Regions from separate parts of the Paenibacillus sp. lzh-N1 genome, predicted to be linked through region 3. Evidence: riboswitches for the same ligand, from Rfam matches in the RefSeq annotation. Region 3 holds a riboswitch; each other region holds the start of a gene.

Region 1 (5,984 bases), 2.6 Mb from region 3:
TTGATCAGCGATTGTTCCTCTGTTTTGCTAGGATCAATGCGGTTGAACTGACCCGCAGACCATTCCAGCCACTCCTGAATTTCAGCACCAGTAACTTCTACGGCATGAACCGTGTTCGGGTACACGTACAGATCGGACACGTTTTTAATCGCTATTGTACCTTCAGGAATGTTGGTATAATACTCGGCACCGTTACGACCACCGGCTTTGAACGGAGCGCCTGCCGACAACACGGGAAGCTTTTCGTATTCTGTTCCTTTAAGATGGTTTTGAACATACCATTTCTGTGCATTTGTCACAATTTGAATGGACGGATCATCCTGCACTAATGCAAAATAGCTGGTAATCGGTGCAGTCGTTGTACCGACAGGTTGACGAATATAATCTAGCGTTCCTTGATGCTCTTCTTTAATCGCATCAACTAGTTTAAATTCAGGAATAAACTGCGCAGCCTGATTGGTGGTACTTACAACCGGACGCACTTGAGACTGAGAGTCGATGACGTTCCACTCACGGTTTTTCTTTTCCAGGCTCAGATCGATAATGCCTAGATCCTTGCCCCAAGAAGAAGCTTCTACAGCCGGTACACCATTAATAGTTCCTTTGTCCAAATCTAATCCGCTCATATCTTTAAAATCTGAGCTTGGGAAAGATTTGTGAGCATGCCCAAACAGAATCGCGTTAATTCCGTCTACCTTGCTCAAATATTTAACGGCATTTTCCATCATTGGCGTTTGCGGCACATCTTCATAGCCTGTATGTGCAAGTACGACAATAATGTCAGCCCCTTCTGTTTTCATTTGTGGAATAAACTTTTTGGCTGTTTCCACAATATCCTTTGTAACGACCTTATCCTTCAAATTGGCTTCATCCCACTGCATAATTTGAGGTGTTACCAGACCGATGACACCCACTCTGAGTGTATGCTCTTCGCCCTTCTCATCCATTACTGTTTTATCAAGAATCTGATAAGGGGTGAAATAATTTTTAGTAGCTTGCCCCCCTTTATCAACATAAACGTTCGCATTTACATAAGGAAAATCAGCTCCCTTGAGCGATTTGTCCAGAAAGTCGAGACCGTAGTTGAATTCATGGTTGCCCACTGTAGCTGCATCATAGCCCATTAAATTCATCATCTTGTAGACCGGATGAACACCGCCTTCTTTCTCAAAGGTTTTATTGCGAGCCATATAATCGCCTAATGGATTGCCTTGCAGCAAATCACCATTATCGAACAACATACTGTTTCTTGTTTCACTACGTGCCTTCTGGATCAAACTAGCTGTACTAACCAAGCCATATTCGTTGGTTTCTTTGTCCGAATAGTAGTCATAATTCATCAGTGCCCCATGAATATCCGTCGTTTCCATGATCCGCAGATTCACCGTAGCGCTATCGCGAGAATCGCTAGCTGCCCAGGATGGAGCGGCTGAAAACACCAGCAGGCTACAAGCTACAACTGCTGCTGTAAACCCTTTAAACCAATTTTTACGAAATAACAAAATATACCCCTCCTCATTAAGGTGTATGCCTCATATACATACTTTTGCACATATATGTAAGCTTTGAACCCACCATTCCTATTTTAATCCAACGCCAGACAAAAGAGTAGTCATTTGCTTAAAATATTTATGAAAAAATAATTATTTTTCGCATAAAAAAGCCAGTAAATCTCCTGAAAAGGTTGGAAATTTACTGGCTTGTCTGTTATATTGTTTCTATTTCGTCCACACCTGGCGCTCCGTTTGTTGACCAACGTACTCAATACGAGTCGGATTGACGTCTAAAATGACATAATCGGGATCATCAGGTCCGGAAAACCACTTTTTCAGAGAATCATTCCACACTTGTTTGCGTAACCCCTCATCAGCTGTAACCTGGACGGTAGCCTCCACTTCCAAGACTTCCTTCGTACCACCCACTTCATAACCCAGCAGCAGATAAGCATTCGGATTGTCCTTTAGCTCTTCCACTTTATGTGTTTTGCGATCCGTCGCCAGATGAATGTTCATTCCATCGTTAAAAAGGGCCATATAGCGCACTTTCGGTTTTCCGCCCTCTACCGTACCTAACGAGCAAAATTTGTTGTTATCCAAAGCCTTCACAATGGCTTGTTCCAGCTGACTGCGATCCAATGTATCCGTTTTACCCACAGTACAACAACTCCTTTTTACGAATTAGAATTCTATAGAGTCTATGCCACTTGGCACCAGCTCTCCTAAACATACAGTGTAGCTGTTCTGAAAATAACATGACCAGAACAGATCTGAATGATTCATGTTCATTTTCAGATCAAAGCTCACAGTAAAAGTGTACCCTGTCGTTCGGCAAATGAACCGTGAGCGCTTCCTTAAGGCTGGACAGACCCGCCTTCAAGGCATATAATCGTCGTAGTAAACCCGAATAAACGAACCCATTAAACCATACAATGCCAGGGGTGCTGGAATCGGCCGGCTGAGAGTGTGTCCCAAGACACTGACCCTTACAACCTGATCTGGGTAATGCCAGCGTAGGAATGCTTAAGCAAGATGTGCCTTTTATTAAAACAGGACATCCCTTACTTTGGTATATACAAGCGCAAGCGTCCCGGAATCCCGGGACGCTTTTTTTGTTGAAGATGAAGTTGTTGGAAAGATTGCATTCCGGCAGATGTTATTTTTGTGAAAATGGGGAACATAAGCTGTCTGATTGGACGGACAACGGGTAATTAAAAAGGAGAGAACACAAAGATGAAGCGCATGAAAATGTTAAGCCTGGGTCTAATCAGTCTTTGGCTCATGGCTCTGACTCTGACCGCTTGCGGCGGCAATCCCCCTACATCTCAAAAGGAGGCTCCTGCTGCCGACACTTCAACGTCTACCTCGGCAAAGGGGCTCAAAGATGTTAAAGTCGTGCTCGACTGGACACCCAATACGAATCACACAGGACTCTATGTCGCCAAGGACAAAGGATTTTACGAAAAAGCAGGCTTGAATGTCCAAATTGTTCAACCAGGCTCAGGCGGAGCCGACCAAATGGTTGCTTCGAATGCTGCACCTTTTGGTATCAGCTATCAAGAAGGCGTCACTCAGGCTCGCATCCAAGGCGTGCCGCTCGTATCCATCGCTGCGGTGATTCAGCATAACACCTCTGGCTTCGCAGCCCCGGTAGACCGCGGAATTAAAAGCCCGAAAGATTTCGAGGGTAAAAGCTACGGCGGCTGGGGTTCTCCTGTAGAAGAAGCGGTCATGAAATCCATCATGGATTCAGACCAAGGTGATGTGAGCAAAGTGAAGATCGTCAATATGGGTAATGCAGACTATTTTACAGCCGTGAAGCGGGATATTGACTTTGCCTGGATTTTCTACGCATGGACCGGGATTGAGGCCAAGCTTCGAGGTGAGCCATTGGATATGCTATATGTAAAAGATTATTCCAAAAACCTCGATTACTATACACCTGTAATTGTGAGCAATGAACAGACGATAAAAAATGATCCTGAGCTGGTTAAGGCGTTCATGGACGCTACCGCGCAAGGCTATGAATACACTATCGCCCATCCAGAAGAAGCGGCAGATATCTTAAGTAAAGCTGTGCCGGAGCTGGACAAAAAACTGGTACTCGCTAGTCAAAAATGGCTAAGTCCGCGTTATCAGGACGATGCCCCGCAATGGGGCGTACAAAAAGCGGAGATATGGAAAAACTACTCGGACTGGATGTATGAACGCAAGCTGCTCAGCAAACCTTTGGAAGTCGATAAAGCCTTTACAAACGACTTCTTGCCCAAGCGTTGATCTTGTAAATAGAGCTTGAAGTAGCCTTTGTGCCACTACGCGGACTGATGATGCTTTCCATCGCCACCGCCCCCGGATTTCCGGATTAAAGCATCAGCAGGGTAAAAATCCGGGGACAAAAGCGACCGCTTCGCTTGTACAGCACCATTCCGTCCGCTTCGCTCTCGCTCCACTTGGTTTATTCTTTAGTCTCATAGTATCTAAGCGCAAAAGCAGGTGCGCTTGTGTGTAAAAATGCCACACAACCCTGCTTTAAAAATAAGGTGCTTATAAGGCGGTTGGCAGCGTAGCGATTCATTTGAATCTGGAGAAGCGAGGTGTTCGCCTGAAAGCTTTCTTTAGGAAAGCTAGCTTCGGAAGCATATGCTCAGGGGGATTCTTACCTTTTAAATTTTATTCAAAGAATCCCGCGGCAACAGCGATCGTAAGATCAAATGAACCGTGAAGCGGTCTCCCCGCCTTAAACCAATTTATTTTCCTAATAACTTAAACAAAAAAGGACAGGTGAAATTCGCATGGCTAACACATTGCTCAGTATTCAAGTCATCCCTAAAACTCCTAATAACGAAGACTCTTATCCATATGTAGACAAGGCGATTGAGGTCATTCAGCGTTCCGGCGTCAAGCATCAGGTGAATCCATTGGATACCACAATGGAGGGCGAATTGGACGAATTGCTGAAAGTCGTCAAAGACATGCATGAGGCCTTGACGGAAGCTGGAAGTCCCAGCGTCATTTCACAGATCAAAATCGCACATAACCCACAGGGCATCAGCATGAACAAGCTGACCGAGAAGTATCGCCCATGAATCCGAAAGGCAAGAACGCATCCTGGTGGAAAAGCGTATGGCCGCCCCTTGTGGCGGTCCTCTTCTTTTTAGCGGCTTGGCAGGGAGCGGTTAACTATTTACATATTGAATCCTGGCTCCTGCCAGCTCCATCCCTAATCGTACAAGAGGGCATGGCGCAATCGGCGTTGCTTGGCACCCATACATGGGCTACGGTTCGCCTGACGCTTGCGGGATTTGCTATAGGGACAGCAACGGGACTGCTGATCGCCATCGTTCTTCATACGATTCCTTTTCTCAAATCTGCTCTATACCCGCTCTTGATCCTTAGCCAAAACATTCCGATTATCGCCCTCGGTCCGTTGCTCATGGTATGGTTCGGTTTTGGGGTGCTGCCCAAGCTTATGGTCATTACATTAGTATGCTTTTTTCCCGTGGCTGTAGCGGCCATGGACGGGCTGACACGGACAGACCGTATGATGATGAATTACATGCGAATGTCAGGTGCAAGCCGCAGGGCTATTTTTCTAAAGCTAGAGCTACCACACTCCCTGCCACAAGTCTTCTCTGGCGTTAAAATCGCTGCTACCTATAGTGTGATGGGCGCGATCATTGCCGAATGGATTGGGGCCAGTGAAGGAATTGGATATTATATGTTGCTGCAAAAGTCTGCCTATCGTACGGATCTCATTTTTGCCGCTATCGGTATTATTGTTGCACTCAGCTTGCTGATGTTTGTCGTTATTTTACTACTGGAGAAATGGTTGGTTCGCTGGAAACCTGACCAAGAGTAGATTCCACATATTGCATTAAAGCATCAATGAAAGGACGTGGCATATATGAGTCTGCATCCGACTGACTTGACATCACCACCCGTCGCTGATGAACAGCAACAAGCCGGAGAACTGCAGGTAATGACGCCTGCCCCTCCTGCTTTGGAATTGGACGGGATCAGCCTCGCCTTCCGGGAAAAGCGAAGCTCACTGCCTGTACTGCAGGATGTATCCCTTACCGTTAAACCGGGCGAATTTGTCTCTCTCATCGGTCCGTCAGGCAGTGGCAAAAGCACGCTATTTCACATCATCGGAGGGCTGCTCAAGCCGCAGCAGGGACGTATCCGTATGCATGGACGGGACATGACTGGTGAACGCGGGCATATCAGCTATATGCCGCAGCAGCCCGCCCTTTTCCCGTGGCGCACCACGCTGGACAACATACTGCTCGGGCAGGAAAATGCACCACGAAAGGATGCAGCAGCGGGCTCCCGATACGGCAGCGAACGTGAACATCGAAAAGAAGCCTTGCAATGGCTCGAACAGGTTGGACTGGGCAAGTTCGCGAAGGCGTATCCGCATACGCTATCTGGTGGCATGCAGCAGCGCGCGGCCTTTCTCCGCGCCCTGCTCAGCCCACAGGAATTAAT
Region 2 (5,984 bases), 2.2 Mb from region 3:
TTTTGGTGTAATATCCGTGACCTGACAGGACGGTAACTCCACGGTCCATTTGCGTAATGACCATCTCGGCAATTTTATCTTGGTGCTCCGAAATGATCATGACCGCTTTTTTCGGGTTCAGTCCTTCAATCATGAAGTCCATCACCTTCGTACCAACGTACAAAATAACGATAGTCAGCATCAATTTTTCCGGACCAATAATAAAATAGGAAGAGAATGCAACAATCAGATCAAAAAACAACAAGGCATAGCTGATATTCCAATCCAGATATTTGTTAGCGATCCGGGCTAAAATGACGGTTCCTGCCGTTGTACCACCGACCCGTACAATTAAGCCAATTCCAACCCCTACCAAAACTCCGGCAAATACAGCATTAATCGTCGGCTCATGCGAATCAATCCGCCAGTTGACCGTTAAATGCAAAAACAATGAGTTAAATGCGACCGCAATTATAGTGTACAAGGTCGTTCTCTTGTCCAAAAATTTATATCCAACAATCAGCAGCAAGCCATTAATCACCAGATTGACGATCGAGGGAGACCACTGAAACAGGTAGTACAAGATGATCGTGACCCCTGTAACGCCCCCCTCGCCAAACTCATTCGGGATCACATACAGATTAACAGCCAGCGCGAAAAAAAACGCACCCAGAATAATAAATACGATATCTGCAATACTTTTTTTCATATATGCTCTAATCCTCTCTCTAACATTTCAACGGATGAATTGCCAGATGGATTGGCTGACTCTTCTTGCCAAAATACGCTGACAACCAGTTCATGGTATCCACTCCCCAACATAAAGTCAATACAACTTTGACACTTTAATTCGCCACCAGACTGCCTTAGTCCAACCTTAGAATTCCGCAAAATTCTGCTAATACAAGGTTATTCGACAAAAAAACACAATCCCGACTACTAAACTAAGAAAACGGGCCTCTAGCCCTTGTTTAGGCCCTAGGCACATTTTCCCCTAAAATGACCATCCTCCTAATACACATTTTGGACACATACGACCATCTTCCTGTTTTATGGCAAAAGCGTTTTACTTTGGATAAATGCGGGTATAATGATTGAAACCTTACCAAGCAACCTACACGGCATTACGACATCAAGTACATATAAATAGTCCTATACAGTTGTCCTAAGCAACTCAATCTGAATTTGACAATATGGAATTGGAGGAATGACCCACATGAATACAATGAACTTAACTGTCCACACCCTGATGCCCTTTCACCACCAATACCAACGTGCCAACGCGGTGAGTATGCAGAAGAAAGAAGATAGCTCGGAGAAGAAGCTCAGCTTTCAGGACATTTTGAATGAAAAAATGGGTAAAAAATAAAGCGCCGTTAAGCCGGTGCATATCTCGCTTTACATAAGCTGAAAAGCCGTAGTTTTCTACATCGACTGTAGAGAACCACGGCTTTTTGCTATGTCACGCGTTTCTAAACCTAAACTCATACGTTCATGGAAATAAACCTCTGACGAGCTTAACTGTACTATTTGTTGAGGCTTCCCAGTTGATTGACTTTCGTATCGCTTCCGATTTATCGCTCGCCATCCCGATACTGCTCTGCCTTCTCACGCATCCCGGCGACGACGGCTTCCTCGGTATTCAGTCCCTTATCTGCCGCATAGGCACGAATGTCCTGTGTGATACGCATACTGCAAAACTTAGGACCGCACATCGAGCAAAAGTGTGCTTCCTTGGCCCCCTCTGCCGGTAGTGTTTCATCATGGTAGGACAAGGCCCGCTCAGGGTCAAGCGAAAGATTGAACTGATCGCGCCAGCGGAATTCAAAACGTGCCTTGGACAAAGCATCGTCCCGCTGCTGCGCCCGTGGATGACCCTTCGCCAAATCAGCAGCATGTGCGGCAATTTTGTAGGTAATAACTCCCTCGCGGACATCATCCTTGTTCGGCAGGCCCAAGTGCTCCTTCGGCGTAACATAGCACAGCATGGACGTCCCGAACCAACCGATCATAGCCGCCCCGATAGCTGAGGTAATATGATCATATCCTGGTGCGATATCCGTCGTCAGCGGCCCTAAAGTATAAAAGGGAGCCTCCTTACAAATTTCCATTTGTAAATCCACATTCTCCTTGATTTTGTGCATAGGGACATGTCCCGGCCCTTCAATCATGACCTGGACATCATGCTTCCATGCGATTTGCGTTAGCTCGCCCAACGTCTTCAGCTCTGCAAATTGTGCTTCATCATTCGCATCATAGATACTACCCGGACGCAGACCATCCCCGAGAGAAAAGGCCACATCGTAGGTTTTCATAATTTCACAGATTTCTTCAAAATGCGTATACAAAAAGTTCTCCTGATGGTGCGCAAGGCACCAGGCTGCCATAATCGATCCGCCCCGGGATACAATTCCCGTCATTCTATTCGCTGTCATCGGTATATATCGTAGCAATACTCCCGCATGAATTGTAAAATAGTCCACTCCTTGCTCCGCCTGCTCAATCAGTGTGTCTCGATATAACTCCCACGTCAGCTTCTCTGCTTCGCCGTTCACCTTTTCCAGTGCCTGATATAGCGGCACCGTCCCAATCGGTACGGGTGAATTCCTAATAATCCATTCGCGTGTCGTATGGATATTACGACCTGTGGACAGGTCCATGACGGTGTCTGAGCCCCAGCGTACAGCCCAGGTCATCTTCTCCACTTCCTCCTCGATGGAGGACGTAACCGCGGAATTTCCAATGTTTGCATTGATCTTCACGTGAAAATGGCGCCCTATGACCATGGGCTCGCTTTCCGGGTGATTGATATTTGAAGGTAAAATGGCTCGTCCAGCCGCCAACTCCTGCCGCACAAACTCGGGCTCCACTCCTTCACGGATCGCCGCAAATTCCATTTCAGGCGTAATGATCCCTTGCCGCGCATAATGCATTTGCGTCACAGTGCGCCCTTGTGAAGCCCGAAGCGGACGGTTAGTCACGCCGGGAAATTCCACTGTTTCCCGTTTGGAGCCGGGTTTCAGTCCATTATCCTCCGGCTTGACGGCGCGGCCCGCGTAAGCCTCCACATCCCCCCGTTCCAGTGCCCAAGCTCGCCGTAATGGTGGCAAGCCCTGACGAATATCCACCTGATAGGCTTCATCTGTCATCGGACCGCTGGTATCGTACACACGCAGTGGCTCATGATACTCTATCCCCTGCGGCGTATGTGTGGGATGCAGCGCGATTTCACGCTCTGGCACGGCAATGTCCGGCCGAGAACCTTGAATATACACCTTGCGGCTCCCCGGGAAAGAATTAACCCTACTGGATTGCTCCGCACTTGCCTTCTCTACTGCTGTTGATTTCATTCCTGTTTCTTTTGTTCCTTCGGTTTCTGTCGGTTTCATGATCCATTCCTCCCGTATCGTTGAAATGACACACCGATCCGGAACCATTCCGAGGGTGGCGCTGATCTATGCAAAAAAGCCGGTTCCCTAGGGAACCGGCTAATCAAACGAGGCAGCTATCCAGATAGCACGCACATGGAATAAAACCCTATGCGTCACCGCAGACAGCAGCTGCGTATACATTTCAATGGCCGATTACTTCCCTACGCTGGTATGATCCAGATCAGGTGCAAAGGGTCCGGAATCTTGCCCGATTCCATCTCAGCCCGCATTACAGGCTCCCCCAGTAACTGTGATACTTTCTATTCACATGAATTGGCGGCTATAACAGACAACCCGCCATCTCTATCAGACTACTTTAAATCTATAGCTTTGGCAACCCTTGTATGATTTCCTTTTGTATTGATTACTGTTACGGGAGCATAAGCCCCATTTCCTTAGCTGCTTCGATCAAAACCGGAGCAAAATCATGCAGCGTCTCAGGCGCAAGTCGACTGACCGGGCCGGATACAGATAAAGCCGCCGCGACCTGTCCCTTTCGGTTCACAATAGGCGCGGCCACAGCCGCAGCTCCTGGCTCACGTTCTTCATAGCTAGTCGCATACCCCTTCTCACGAATGTCCTGCAGCTGGGCTTTATATACCTCAGTATCTACCGAGGGAGGCCATTCTTCACTGCTTAGCAGTACCTCCAGCTCCTGTGGCGGCATAAAGGCCGCCAGCACCTTGCTGGAGGCTCCCACAGCCAGCGGCATACGCGCTCCCACGGGAGCAACCCTGCGGATCGCCTGATTGCTCTGCACGGCTTGTATGCGAATACGCATGCTTCCATCTCGCAGGTACAAGCTGACCGTCTCCCCTAAGCGATCACGCAGTCCTTCCATTGCAGGCTGTAACAACACCGCCGGCTCATCGCTTTGGGACAGATGCGTCGACAGCTCCCATATGCGAAAACCAAGCCGATATTTTTCCGTTTCGGCATTCCGAACGACAAATCCCCGATCCTCTAGCGTAGTCAAAAGACGATGAACGGTGCTTTTATGTAGACCAATTTGGGAGGCAATCTCCGTTAGACCAAGATCAGATTCTGCGGTAAAACACAGCAGTATATCAAGTGCACGCTCTACAGCGCGGACGGTTAATTTACGGTCTTCCATCGTGAACCGCTCCTCTTGTATCCATATTCGTTTCACACTATGAAACATGGTTACATAAATTATATAGAATAGTCGCGGCTACTGTAAACCGATGTTTTTGTGACAACCATATTACAGAACAAGAACAAACATCGACAATTCTTTGCATCATTTTTACTTTTCCGGTTCAGACGTTGACTTTGGATAATACCCATCATACGATAATAGGTATCTATACGGACATACCCTACTATTTTCAAGTGGAATTATACCTAAATTTTATGATTCGAAGATCAATTCTATATAAGGAGGCTCTTACATGATTTCGACATCCCAGCGTAACGCTCAGCTACAGACCGCTGTTCAGGAGCCGTCCACCCCACTCTTTAATCCCCGTATGCTGCGGTTCAAGCACGTTGTGATTGCTCTGCTGCTGTCGGTCGTATTTTTTCTGTTGTTTTGTTTTATTGCCTTGCATGCTTACATCGCCTGGGTGCTTACGAATCCCACCGTCGCGCCATTATACTCTAATCCGATGCAAGCCAAAGGTATGCCTTATGAGGAAGTCAGCTTCCCAGCCAAGGATGGTAGCCGCATGGTACAAGGCTGGTATATCCCGGCAGATCAATCGCGGAAAACCATTATTTTCAGTCATGGCTATGGAGCCAACCGTGAAGAAAGCTGGATTCCCATGTATGATCTGGCGCATTATGCCCATAGCTTGAACTTTAATGTGGTCATGTTCGATTACGGATTTGCGTCACAAAACAGCAAGGCCGTCGCAACCGGAGGCAAGGCAGAATCCCAACAGCTTCTTGGGGCCATCCAGCTTGCAAAACAACGCGGCTCGTCGGAAATTATTGTATGGGGCTTCTCTATGGGAGCAGGAACCGCTCTTCAGGCGGGTTTGCAAACCAAAGATGTGGACGCGATGATTTTGGACAGCACCTTCCTACTGGAACCGGATACGCTGTACCATAACATTCACAATCAAATTAATTTGCCGAGACATCCATCTTTGGAAATACTGGAGTTGCTGTTTCCAGTCTTGAACGGCACCAGTTTGCATCAGATTCCATATCAGGAGGTAAAAAAGGAGGACTATCCGTTTCCAATCATGTTTGTACACGGTACACAGGATGAAAAGGCCCCTTACCCCATTGCGGAAAAGCTCGCTGCCAATCAGACCAACCCGCTTTCCAGTGTATGGATTGTCAAAAACGGGATACATGAGCTTATTTTCAGAGAGCATCCTCGTGAATATTTACGACGGGTATCGACATTTTTAAGCAGTGTACAGGAGCTGGAGGACAAGAAAACCACGGCTGCTGCCCATAAACAAACGACTACGCAGTAAAGAATTATTTTCGAATAAGCATTCATCGCCTTGAAGAAGCTTGCCTATGGACACTTAACCCGTGCCGTAGACAGGCTTCTTTTTTTATTTTCCACGATTAATTATTGTTCTGTGCAAAAGGTAT
Region 3 (5,984 bases):
GCCGGCAGTTTCAGCTTCTTACGGGGGCATGGTTTTGAATGAAGATTACTGATTTTGCAGTTATATTTGTCCTACTCTTTTTGCCCTTTGGTGTGGTTAGTGATTTACGAGTGCAGAATCAGCGTGAAGTACAGCAGCTAGAAATGAAATATACGTCTGCTCTCCGTACCGCAGTTCAGGATGCAGGTGTTGTGCTCTCACAGAATGAACGTCAGGAACGCGAGGCCGGATATGGATCAGATAAGTTTTTTCGTGTAGATAAAGAAGAAGCACTGACCACGTTCCTGCACACTTTCTTCCTTAATATGGGCATTGATGGGGATACAGCAGCACAACGTGCGTTATTGGATTACATACCAGTCATTGTGATTCTGGACTATGATGGTTATTATACGTTCGCTTCAGCAACCTATAAAGATGCGTATGGACAAGCGGTCATAGGCCACAAGTGGAGCGAAAAAAAGCCTTATGCCTATGTTGATGCAGCAGGCAATAGTGTGGGATTCACCCTGGACAATTATCTGCACGCATATGATGCGCGGAATCAGAGATGGGTGGAGGGTTTTCAAAAGGAGCTTGAGAGTCAGACCCCCATTTCGTTACTGAACAATTCATTAACCTTTGAGCAAATGCGCCGTTCTACCATCGTTCGCACCGTTCAGGAAGATCTGGCTCGAATGATTAACGTCCATAACGAAAAAGCAGCACGGAATGGCATTTCCTATACGTTCACTCTTCCACTCATTCCACAAGAGGAATGGTATAACACGATAGATGATGTGGGTATGATCGCGTTTATCCAAGGCATTCCAGTTGGAGACAGATATTACAATAACTATGGGTTTGGTGGTGGAAGAGTCGTCCGAAAGCAATCTATTATTGGAGGCATAGAACCGGGTACTGGAATGAAATATTTTTATAGAGATTCATATCCAGCTCCTTTTCAAGCGGTTGAGCGTTTTACGGATGAAAAATCTGCGGCAGCTGCTGGGTATTTCGAATACAAATATCATAACAGCTTAAATTAATCACTCTCCGGGGTGGGTTTCGTATTATTAGGTCAACTAAAAGGTTGGCCTGCAGTGACAGCCTAGTCTTTCGATTTTATGGTCACTGCTATTTTAAAGAGTGAGTCAAATAAATGGAATTTGATACTCGACATATCGGGGGAGTTCCAACGAAGCTGACACCACTCGCAAAGTATATGCAGTTATATGTAAATTTAAGTGCTAATATCTGTTGAAGTAAAAGACGAAACCGCTTGTGAATATTTTTGTCTTGGCATCATTTAGGCACTTGCCTAATGTTGAAGGTTTTTAGTCCTTTATATAGGCAACCGCATATGATAAGTAAACACTGAATCAAAAAAAGGAGAATGAGTATGTACCCTAAATCATGCCATCACTTCCCATGGCATATTCCTATGTATAACAGCTGTAATTACAACTATCGGAGTTATAATCCTCAATACTACAATTGGTACAACAACGACAGTAATCTCAATGAAAAGATAATATTAAGAGATTATGGACAAAGTCCATTTGTAGTGAATATTGACCAGGCTGCAAATCAAAACAAAAATTATCGTACTGCTATATGGACAGGGAAACATTTTCAAGTGACTCTGATGAGTATTAATGTTGGCGATGATATCGGTTTAGAAGCTCATCCAACAACTGATCAATTCATACGTATTGAAGAAGGTCAGGCACTTGTTCAAATGGGGGATAGGAAAGACAAATTAGATTATCAAGTGATGGCCTATGATGACTATGCAATTATGATACCTGCTGGAAAATGGCACAATGTAATTAATACAGGAAATACGCCCCTTAAGATATACGTTATCTATGCACCGCCTGAGCATCCATTTGGTACAGTTCATGAAACAAAAGAAATTGCCATGTCTGCTGAAAGATAGCCAATTATAAATTAATTTTATTTCATCCCGGTCAAGAACCCAGACCGGGATGATTACATTTTCTCCATTTTATTATTCCTCCGATACTCATGAGGACTGTCTACATAGAGTTCCTTTTTATTAATTGTTATTAGAACTTATCAATTATTTAGGCATTCATTGCTAGGGAATTGTAAGCTTCTGTATACTAGAAGCTTAGATTACCAAAGCAGCAAGAAACTCCTTACGTACCTACCGAAGAGGAGCTTAAGTGCTACTACGATTAACTGTTTTTCTTTTTTTAGGCCAATCCATCTGAAAACCTTAAAATTCGCTGTTTTCAATATTCCGATAAGGGTGCCGGATGTGCTACAATAAAGCTTTGAAAGAAACGATAGCTATATGAAATAAGAACACTCGGCAATGCCGATGAGACAATAAGGAGCCAAAAACAGCTTATGAGTTTATTGACTGTAGAAAATGTATCCCACAACTTTGGGGACCGTGCGTTATTTAAAAATGTTTCCTTTCGATTACTTGCGGGGGAACGTGTAGGATTGGTAGGAGCAAATGGTGTTGGTAAATCGACACTCATGAACATTCTGACTGGAAAATTGCTTAAAGATGAAGGCAAAGTGGAATGGACTCCACGTGTACGTTATGGCTATCTGGATCAGCACACCAAGCTAACGCCAGGTAAAACAGTACGTGATGTATTAAAAGACGCGTTTCTTCCTTTGTTGGAACTGGAAAAGGAAATGATGCAGATTACGGACAAAATGGGAGAGGCTTCTCCCGAAGAGTTGGAAGTCCTGCTGGAACAGATGGGAGAAATTCAAGAGCAACTGGATATGGGGGATTTTTACCTCATTGATGTGAAGGTTGAAGAAATGGCGAATGGATTAGGTCTCTCCGCCATCGGACTGGATCGGGATGTAGCAGCCCTTAGTGGTGGGCAACGGACAAAGGTGCTGCTTGCGAAGTTGCTGTTGGAAAAGCCAAATGTATTGCTGCTGGATGAGCCTACCAACTATTTGGATGTGGAGCATATTGAGTGGCTTACGCGATATTTGAAGGATTATCCCTATGCTTTTATCCTAATTTCACATGATACTGAATTTATGAACCAAGTCGTTAATGTAATCTACCATCTTGAATTTGCTAAGATGACCCGTTATTCAGCTAACTATGAAAAGTTTCTTGAAATGGCGGATCTGAACAAAGCCCAGCATATTGATGCATACGAGAAGCAGCAGGAATATATTAAGAAACAGGAAGACTTTATTCAGCGCAATAAAGCGCGCGCATCTACATCAGGTCGTGCAAAAAGCCGTGAAAAGCAGCTTGATCGAATCGAACGTATTGATAAGCCTGAAGAAGCCGCAAAGCCAACCTTTCAGTTCAAAGAAGCCCGTGCAAGCGGGAAAACAGTTTTTGAAGGTATTGACTTTGAAATTGGCTATACTCATGCCCTTTTGCCTAAAATGTCCATGACGATCGAACGTGGCGAAAAGATCGCAATTGTTGGCTGCAATGGTGTTGGTAAGTCTACGTTACTCAAAACCATTCTGGGGAAAATACCTCCGATCAGCGGAAAAACCTATCAAGGAGATTTCTTGCAGCCCGCTTATTTTGAGCAGGAAGTAAAGGCAGAGAAAATTACACCAATTGACGATGTATGGAATGAATTCCCACATTTGAATCAGCATGAAGTACGAGCGCATTTGGCGCGTTGTGGTTTGAAGAATGAGCATATCACGCGGCCTTTGTCTGCGCTTAGTGGTGGAGAACAGGCTAAAGTCCGCCTTTGTAAACTGCTAATGCGTGAGAGCAACTGGGTACTGTTTGATGAGCCTACCAACCACTTGGATGTCAAAGCAAAGGATGAACTCAAACGCGCTTTGAAGGAATACAAAGGGACCGTATTGCTTGTATCCCACGAACCGGACTTTTACGAGGATTGGGTAACCAAAACGTGGAATGTAGAAGAGTGGTCTAGTAAAGTTAACTAAAATCCAGTTCTGACAGATTTCACACAAGGTGGGGTTTGCAGAATTAGGAAAATATGCTAAGCTATCTTTAGCTGATACAATAAAATAGTCACACTAGGGGAGCCGCCCATGCGGCTGAGACGAAATAAATGGATTTCGGACCCTTTGTACCTGATCTGGGTTATGCCAGCGTAGGGAAGTGAGTACTGTACAAACAAGGTAGTAGCTCTTTACTTTTGTTTGCGCAGGAACGATATACGTTTACGGATATAATAGTCCGTTTGATTTTGAACGTTTGTCAAGCCACTTCCTTTGGGAAGTGGCTTTTTGCGTTTCGTTCATCTTCATTTGTTCGATTTTCCGTAGACGGATTTACATATGATCTCCTTTCATTATTGCTGGTACAAGTGGCTGGCTCCGTATGATATTACCCAATATGGAGCTACAACAGTATAGATTCAGCTAATACGATTTTTTGATAACACAAGTTCATATTCTTTAGTCCAAGTGAGGTGAAAATGAGATCGAATTACACGTAATTACGATGGAAAGTGTCTCCTGTGTGAATGTACCCCAAGTGGCTGCCGCTATTTGTCCTTATATTCATTATGTACACGCACGTTCGAAACAGAAGGGTGCCTCTGCTTTGCTTTCTTTGACTCGTAGCATGATCAAGCAGGAAGTTCCTTTGCGGCAAATTGTAGTAAATGACCGCGTGGACGTAGCTTTACTTACCTCGGCAGGAGCTGTCCAGCTTCCAGCTAATGGGTTATCTGTGGTGGATGCGAAAAGTCTACTTTCAGAGGGTACACGCTGTGGAGTGTCTGTACATTCGTTGGAGGAGGTGCAGACCGCCGAGCAGGCTGGAGCAGACTATGTACTATTTGGTCATGTATATGAGACCCATTGTAAAGCTGGTCTTGTACCGCGGGGTATAGCACAGCTTGAAAGCATTTGCAGATTGTCGGACATTCCGGTGATAGCGCTGGGAGGCATACAACCCCATCATGTTCCAGAGCTTTATCATGCTGGAGCAAGCGGAATTGCGGTGATGTCTGGTATATGGGAAGCAAAGTCACCCGTTGCAGCAGCGATGGAATATAGGCGAATGGTAGATCTTGTAGTTCACGACCTGTAGCAAGAAAACAAGACGAAGGGAAAGCAGAATGCTTACTGGAGAGGAGACACGGAACATATGTCAAAGACACATACAGAGAAAAAAGCGATAGGACACGCTGAATGCTTGGTCATAGGCGGAGGTGTGATCGGCAGTTCCATTGCTTATCATGTGGCTAAGGAGGGACGTAGTACGATCATGCTGGAACGATGGATCCCTGGTGAGGGAGCATCAGGAGCAGCGGTGGGAATGCTGGCAGCGGAAAGTGAAGAGTTTGCAGACCTTGAGCTGGCACGATTTGCCCGTACAAGTCGAGATGCATTCCCTGACCTTGTCTGTGATTTGGAACGTTTATCGGGTATTTCAGTGGACTTTCGTACAGGAGGATTTGTGACCCCATTTCGTTCGGAAGCAGAGGGCCAAAAACGCTGGAATGCTGCGAATATGCGAGAGGATGATCGTCCCATTTGGTGGGATGCCAAGGAGTTGGCCCGACGGATTCCGGGCTTGGCAGATCAAGTAATTGGGGCTATCTACCGATCAAAGGAGACACAAGTGTCTCCTGTCCAGCTTTGCCGTGCTTATGCAGGGGCAGCTGCGGTGCTGGGAGCAACAATATGGTCTGGAACTCAAGCTGAGGAACTGGTCATACAGGATGGTCGAGTTTGTGGTGTGCGAACGGATAGTGGATTTTTTTCCTGCGATCAGGTCGTGATTGCCGCAGGCTTGGACAGCTTGAAATTGCTAGAACAAATTGGGTTTGATTATCCACTATACCCGGTCAAGGGCGAAGCGGTAGCAGTCTCCTCGAAGGATCATCCGTTGGATTATACCATTTATGCTGACGATATTTACCTCGTGCCTAAACAGAATAACGAGCTTTGGATTGGTGCCACAAGTCTTCCGCATCAATATGACAAAGAGGTGACCGTAGGAGGCTTAAAGGGGTTGTTAGCACGTGCATCTGCCTGGTTAC

The links. Region 3 has a riboswitch for thiamine pyrophosphate ahead of C0638_RS19480 (thiamine phosphate synthase). Riboswitches for the same ligand answer to the same signal wherever they lie in the genome.
Region 1: it holds a riboswitch for thiamine pyrophosphate, as region 3 does, so the genes downstream of both, C0638_RS05570 (ABC transporter substrate-binding protein) here and C0638_RS19480 (thiamine phosphate synthase) in region 3, are expected to answer to the same signal.
Region 2: it holds a riboswitch for thiamine pyrophosphate, as region 3 does, so the genes downstream of both, thiC (phosphomethylpyrimidine synthase ThiC) here and C0638_RS19480 (thiamine phosphate synthase) in region 3, are expected to answer to the same signal.

Annotation. Positions count from the first base shown of each region.
Region 1 covers NZ_CP025696.1:1,223,166-1,229,149, forward strand. The annotation lists gene C0638_RS05560 (bifunctional 2',3'-cyclic-nucleotide 2'-phosphodiesterase/3'-nucleotidase) at 1-1,502, opposite strand, end outside; gene C0638_RS05565 (pyridoxamine 5'-phosphate oxidase family protein) at 1,719-2,153, opposite strand; TPP riboswitch at 2,424-2,533, shown strand; gene C0638_RS05570 (ABC transporter substrate-binding protein) at 2,730-3,773, shown strand; gene C0638_RS05575 (MTH1187 family thiamine-binding protein) at 4,289-4,582, shown strand; gene C0638_RS05580 (ABC transporter permease) at 4,579-5,355, shown strand; gene C0638_RS05585 (ABC transporter ATP-binding protein) at 5,401-5,984, shown strand, end outside.
Region 2 covers NZ_CP025696.1:878,191-884,174, forward strand. The annotation lists gene C0638_RS03950 (YitT family protein) at 1-688, opposite strand, end outside; gene C0638_RS25285 (hypothetical protein) at 1,196-1,348, shown strand; gene thiC (phosphomethylpyrimidine synthase ThiC) at 1,554-3,368, opposite strand; TPP riboswitch at 3,552-3,663, opposite strand; gene C0638_RS03960 (IclR family transcriptional regulator) at 3,781-4,524, opposite strand; gene C0638_RS03965 (alpha/beta hydrolase) at 4,823-5,860, shown strand.
Region 3 covers NZ_CP025696.1:4,286,289-4,292,272, forward strand. The annotation lists gene C0638_RS19455 (hypothetical protein) at 1-52, shown strand, start outside; gene C0638_RS19460 (hypothetical protein) at 39-1,028, shown strand; gene C0638_RS19465 (cupin domain-containing protein) at 1,382-1,921, shown strand; gene C0638_RS19475 (ABC-F family ATP-binding cassette domain-containing protein) at 2,359-3,912, shown strand; TPP riboswitch at 3,998-4,106, shown strand; gene C0638_RS19480 (thiamine phosphate synthase) at 4,436-5,029, shown strand; gene thiO (glycine oxidase ThiO) at 5,087-5,984, shown strand, end outside.